2 regions of the Shewanella seohaensis genome follow, and region 2 is predicted to be linked to the other one. Evidence: riboswitches for the same ligand, from Rfam matches in the RefSeq annotation. Region 2 holds a riboswitch; the other holds the start of a gene.
What was found. A riboswitch is a leader RNA that binds a small molecule or an ion and turns the genes downstream of it on or off. The one in region 2 is predicted to bind lysine.
Positions count from the first base shown of each region.

Region 1: another riboswitch for lysine. It lies ahead of L2713_RS05540 (Na+/H+ antiporter NhaC family protein); the one in region 2 lies ahead of lysC (lysine-sensitive aspartokinase 3).

Region 1 covers NZ_JAKILE010000004.1:19,741-23,161, forward strand. The annotation lists gene L2713_RS05535 (M3 family metallopeptidase) at 1-477, shown strand, start outside; gene L2713_RS05540 (Na+/H+ antiporter NhaC family protein) at 592-2,160, opposite strand; lysine riboswitch at 2,240-2,436, opposite strand; gene L2713_RS05545 (electron transfer flavoprotein subunit alpha/FixB family protein) at 2,532-3,421, opposite strand, start outside.
Region 2 covers NZ_JAKILE010000001.1:486,964-490,384, reverse strand. The annotation lists gene arcA (two-component system response regulator ArcA) at 1-648, opposite strand, end outside; gene L2713_RS02145 (DUF3293 domain-containing protein) at 1,236-1,670, shown strand; lysine riboswitch at 1,913-2,087, shown strand; gene lysC (lysine-sensitive aspartokinase 3) at 2,231-3,421, shown strand, end outside.

The DNA of each region.
Region 1 (3,421 bases), on a different contig from region 2:
AAACCAATTCCCGATGATTTGCTGCAAAAACTGCTCAAATCAGGCAGCTTTAACCAAGGCTTCGATACTTTAGAGTATATGGCTGCGGCGCTCGTCGACATGGAATGGCACTCATTAAGCCCAGATGCCCCACTGCAAGATGTGGCGACATTTGAAGCCAATGCGCTGAAAAAACACGGCTTAAATATCACTGCCGTGCCACCACGTTATAAGTCAACTTACTTTGCCCACGCCTTTCCGGGTGGTTACTCAGCGAGTTACTACGCTTATATGTGGAGTGAGATTTTAGCGGCAGATGCCTACGCTTATGTGCAAACTCAAGGTGGCCTAAACCGTGAAATCGGCATGAAATACCGCAAGACGATTCGCGAAGTGGGCAACAGCATTGCACCAATGGAAGCTTACAAAAACTTCCGTGGTCAAGAGCCTACCACCGAAGGGTTATTGAACCGCCGTGGACTCAACACCGCCCTGTAATTTGGGATGTGTGATAGATAAAAAATCAGCCAGCATAATGCTGGCTGATTTGTTTTGAGAGCTTGGGAAATTAACAATGAAGACTCACGAATAAAGCGCTCGCTTACGTCAGGCTTATTTCGCGTTGCTTTGGGATTTGAGTCGTAACCACACAATGCTTAAGACAAACAACACACCACAGGTCAGCAGTCCCGCATTCACCGATTCTGTAAAGCCAAGCACCACATAACCCACCATACTGATCAGCGCCACAATCACAGCGTAAGGCAACTGAGTCACAACGTGGTCGATATGGTGACAGCTCGCGCCAGTTGACGACAAAATCGTGGTATCCGAAATCGGTGAGCAGTGATCACCAAATACCGCGCCCGCCAAAACCGAAGCCAGCATAGGTAACATCATGGCTGTATGGCTGCCCATCGCCATATCGGCGGCAATCGGTAGCATAATGCCGAACGTACCCCAACTGGTGCCGGTAGAAAACGCCGTTAGACCCGCTAACACAAACATCAACGCAGGTAAGAAGGCAAAAGGAATATTGCCTGTGGCGAGGCTTGCCATAAACTTACCGGTTTCAAGCTGGCCAATCACGCCGGCAATGGTCCATGCAAATAACAGGATATAAATCGCAGGCAGCATAGAGCGAGCGCCCTGCACCACGCCTTTGACGACCATCGACTTTTCAACGCCTTGCACTAGGTTAAGTACCAGCGCAACCGCTAAACCAATCAGGGCACCAAAGAACAGTGATGAACTCACATCGGTTTTTTCAAAAGCTGAAATAATATTAAATTCAATACCTTCTTTCGCTAATACCTGGGCACCGCTGTCGATCATAAAATACAGGGTCGCAAATACCAGCACGGTAATAGGTAAGAATAAACCAAGGATCTTACCCGTTTCGGCTTCGGGTAAATCGGCATTCGCTCCGGGCGGTAATCCTTTATTCTCATCATATAAATTACCGCGCTGCGCATTTAATTCATGCTCACGCATAGGGCCAATATCTAAGCCCATAAATGCAACACAAAGTAATAATAATAAAGAGAAAATAGCGTAGAAATTCATAGGGATCATTTGAATAAACACACTCAAATGACCAGAGTCGGCAAAACCGTGGGCGGTTAATATGCCGCCGATCAGCGCAATAATATAAGCGCCCCAACTGGATACCGGCGAAATAACACAAACCGGCGCCGCCGTTGAATCTAATAAATAGGCTAACTTAGCGCGGGAAATATAATAACGGTCGGTGACGGGCCTTGCGACAGAACCCACGACTAAGCTATTGAAATAATCGTCAATAAAGACAACACAGCCTAAAAACATGGTCAGTAATTTGGCATCGCGTTTATTGCGAATATGCAGGCGCGCCCAATCAGCAAATGCCCTAGCACTACCACTGACGGTAATTAATGCCGTGATCATCCCTAATACAATTAAAAAGCCGAGAATGTATAAATTCCAAGAATTTACGCCATCTTCTGACCAAAAAAGTCCTTTTACACTGTTAAATAAAAACTCACCGCTGGCCACAGGTGAAAATTGATTGAGTAATAACACCCCAATCACAATACCTAAACCGAGGGAAAGGAGAACGCGGCGAGTGAAAATCGCCAACACAATTGCGACCACAGGCGGCAGCAGAGAAAGTGCCGAATCGGCGTAACTTACTACAGTCATTGATTATTTCTTCGTCAAAATACGAATGGAGGGCGACTGAACTGGTGGGAAAAGGCAATAGATACCCAAGATCACCTGTCCTATCAGTAGCGCTCCATAGTAACTATTCCTAATATCCGTATCAGAAAATACTATGGCAGTGTTGTACCTATTCGGCACAACCCCAGCAGTTGATCGTGATAAATCAAACCACTTCGGCACCAAATCCTTTCGTGAACGATCAACGGAATCACCCTACTGATCACTACTGATATTTGGTGCGCCTCTACTTCTAAGAACGCCCATGCACGGGCGTGAGGCACATAAAAACATAAGCGGCTAAGCAGTTGCCACCGCAAAGCCGCTTACTTTGACTTAGATCACGGATAAAATCAACCTAGAGTTGAAATCAACTCTGGAACGGCGTCGAACAGGTCGGCTTCGAGGCCATAATCGGCCACTTGGAAGATTGGCGCTTCAGGATCTTTGTTGATTGCCACAATCACCTTAGCGTCTTTCATCCCAGCTAAATGCTGGATCGCACCCGAAATCCCCACGGCGATGTAGAGGTTTGGTGCCACAATCTTACCGGTTTGACCGACTTGCAGGTCGTTAGGCACAAAGCCTGCGTCAACCGCGGCGCGAGATGCCCCAACAGCAGCACCGAGTTTGTCCGCCAATTGCTCTAACATACCGAAGTTTTCACCGCTGCCCATACCACGGCCACCAGAAACGATAATGCCCGCATTACCTAACTCTGGACGCGCAGAAACGGTCAATGATTGAGACACAAACTGAGTTTTGGCTTCAAACACTTTATCTAAGGTGGCAACTGCAGCACTGTTGCCCTGCGCCGCCGCATCGAAGGCGCTGGCACGGACTGTCATCACTTTAATCGCGTCATGGCTTTGTACTGTCGCTAAAGCGTTACCCGCGTAAATCGGGCGAACAAAGGTGTCGCTGCTCACTACGCCAATCACTTCCGAAATTTGTGCAACGTCTAACAAGGCGGCCACACGTGGTAGCGTATCTTTGCCAGCGCTCGATGCTGCAGCGAGGATATGGCTGTAGTTTGGTGCTAAGTCCACCAGCAATTTAGCCACGTTTTCGGCTAAATGCGCTTCATAGGCACTGTTATCGGCGACCAATACTTGAGCGACACCTTGTAGGGCTTGCGCAGCTTGCGCCACGGCGCCACATTGGTGGCCCACCACCAATACATGTACATCATCACCAATTGCACGCGCGGCAGTGACAACCTTTGCGGTATCCAGTTTCAGTG
Region 2 (3,421 bases):
AGGCAAGCTTTCGAAGTGCTTACGGATACGGCGGATAGTCACGTCAACAGTACGGTCGTGTGGCTTTAACTCACGGCCAGTCATCTTCATCAGCAGATCGGCACGAGTTAAGATTTTGCCTGGGTTTTCAACAAAGTGCAGCATAGCGCGGAATTCGCTACGTGGCAGCTTGTAAGATTCACCCTGTGGGCTCACCAGAGAACGGCTATTGATCTCTAGGCTCCAATCGTTGAAACGGTAGTATTCGACAGAGCTCTTTTCTTCGACTTCGTTACCAGCGCTATTCACACGAGTCAGAAGGTTGCGAGCACGAATCGTCAATTCACGTGGGTTGAACGGCTTGGTAATATAATCGTCCGCGCCAATTTCAAGTCCAAGGATTTTGTCGACTTCGTTGTCACGGCCTGTCAGGAAGATCAGACCGATGTTGTTGATTTCACGTAATTCACGTGCCAACAACAGACCGTTTTTACCTGGTAGGTTAATGTCCATAACCACTAGGTTAATTTTGTTTTCCTGCATAGCCTTATGCATTTCTGCGCCATCATTGGCCTCAGTTACCACATACCCTTCTGCCTCGAAAATACTTCTCAGCGTGTTACGGGTAACGGCTTCATCTTCAACGATCAGAATGTGCGGATTTTGCATATTAATTACCTAAATTTTAACCAATTTTATTCTAACCATAAGGACCGCTTACATCGGATCCTTATATTCATAAAATGTTGATACTTCCTCTAACTGCTCTGTGCTTCAAAGGAAAGATCTTTACGGCGACACATCAGGATGTATATAAAGTGCACGTTTAAAGTGTAATACGATAAAACGTAACCAGTATCAACTTCGATAAGCAATAGTTATAAATAGTTCCTTAACTATTGTTTTTTTTTAAAATGTTTAAATGATAACTCAAATGTAGAACACATTTTAAAAGATGTCTGGCTAGCCTTGGGTGATTTCACAGAGGAATCTAACAAACCCTTGTCAAGATTAAGCAAACTTAATGTTATCTGCTCAGCTAGCCAATGGCGTCATTGTACTCGTTTTAGGCATTTGTTAACAAATGAAATGTTAACAAATTTCTGGATGAGGCCCTGATTTACCATGATATTTACTTTAGTCATTGATTAGTATAACTAATGTATTTTTAATTCTTGTGACCTAGTTCACGCCTCTTTGGATTTTGGAGGCGCTCTGCTACACTAACTCGGGTTCATTTTTCGACTAGACTACCAATGGACAACATGACTCAAGATTTGTGGCAGCATTACCAGAAGCCGTTGTTTTTGCTTACTCAAGCATTATCCTGTGATTTTTCCTTTGCTGTAATTACCGCCCATAATCCCGCTTCAACCCTCCTCAGTCCCAGCCAAAACCGTTTACTCGACCGCCAACTTCTCCGTGATATTGAATTAATCGGCAGCCCCTATCGTGCAATGGTGGGCGCATCGCCAGATTTATCCCATATGGAAAAGAGCTGGGCGGTGTTTGTCGACAGAAGCATGGCGCTGCAGTTGGGGAAAAAGTTTAATCAATATGCCATCTACATGGTGGAAAAGGGCGAGGTGAGTTTAGTGCCTTGCACCATCACCGGGCATGATGAAGTGTGTTTAGGCCTGTTTAATGATCACGTGCGTTTGGTTTACGAACTGCCGGATCTAGCGACCTAAGCCGCGCGAGTTTATTACTATTTTTCTTATCCGGCTTTGCCTGTAAAGGGCAAGGCTAGGTCAGTTATTTTTTTAATCCTGTTAATGCCTGCATGATACCTCGCCGCCATTTTTGCTTTGGCTTTACCGCTAAATTGCTCATTGTTTTTAAAAGCGTTTATTGAATTTGTTTATGCGATGTGAAATTAGCATTGACTTCATTAGGGGTTTATTGCTACTTTTTTCGTCCCTTTCCGGCGGAAAGGAACAGAAGAGGAGCGTTAACTAGGTAGTCAGTCAGAGGAGCACAAACTCCAGCGATGATTGATGAGGGAGATTAACGCCGAGGCATAGATGTGGTTGCTGCATGTTTATGTCGGTCGCTTAGGCTGAATCCTAACGATTGTCACCTGTAATTGGTGGAGAGCTTCTGGTGACGATTGCTGTTTCCCTTCTATTGGGGTGCGTATCATTGAGCACCAGGCTCTTCGAACGAAGTTGGTTCGGAGCGTAATCATGTTAGTTAATCAAGATCTTATCCTAGTTTGTGCCGTGTCTTCTGCTTCTGCGGAGGTACGATAATGTCTCTTGTTGTCGCAAAATTTGGTGGTACCTCAGTCGCCGATTACGGTGCAATGAATCGCTGCGCCGATATCGTACTGGGCAATCCCGATTGCCGTTTAGTGGTGGTTAGCGCCTCCAGTGGCGTGACTAACCTCTTGGTTGAACTTACCCAAGAGTCGATGAACGACGATGGTCGTTTACAGCGCTTAAAGCAAATCGCGCAAATTCAATACGCTATCTTAGATAAACTGGGTCGCCCCAACGATGTAGCTGCGGCATTGGATAAACTGTTAAGTCGTATGGCGGTATTGAGCGAAGCGCTAGCATCCCAACGCAGCAAGGCCACCATGGATGAGTTATTGTCCCTTGGAGAGCAGTGTTCGTCGGCATTATTTGCGGCGGTATTGCGCGAAAAAGGCGCCAACTCGAGTGCCTTCGATGTGCGCCGAGTGCTGCGCACCGACAGTCATTTTGGCCGTGCTGAGCCACAGGTTGAGCAAATTGCGCTTCTTTCGTCTGAGCATTTACTGCCGTTGTTATCTGAGCAAGTGATTGTGACTCAAGGCTTTATTGGTTCAGATGAGGCCGGACAAACCACCACGCTTGGCCGTGGCGGTAGCGACTATTCTGCGGCATTGTTAGCCGAAGCCTTAAAAGCCTCTGCGGTTGAGATTTGGACCGATGTGGCCGGGATTTACACGACCGATCCGCGCCTTGCGCCAAACGCCCATCCTATTGCCGAAATCAGTTTTAACGAAGCCGCCGAAATGGCGACTTTTGGTGCTAAAGTGCTGCACCCTGCGACGATCCTGCCTGCGGTGCGCCAACAAATTCAAGTGTTTGTCGGCTCGAGTAAGGAGCCTGAAAAGGGCGGCACTTGGATCCGTCATCAGGTTGAAGATGCGCCCGTGTTTCGCGCGGTTGCGCTGCGCCGCGACCAAACGCTACTCAATTTACACAGCTTGCAAATGTTGCATGCACAGGGCTTCTTAGCTGAAACCTTTGCCACATTGGCAAGACATAAGATAAGTGTGGACTTGATCACCACTTCAGAAGTTAACGTCTCTCTGACCCTAGATAAAACCGGCTCTGATTCAAGCGGCCAAGGGCTGTTGAGCGAGGCGTTGCTGCAGGAATTATCACAGCATTGCCGTGTACGTGTTGAAGATGGTTTGGCACTGGTGGCGATTATCGGTAATCGCATTGCC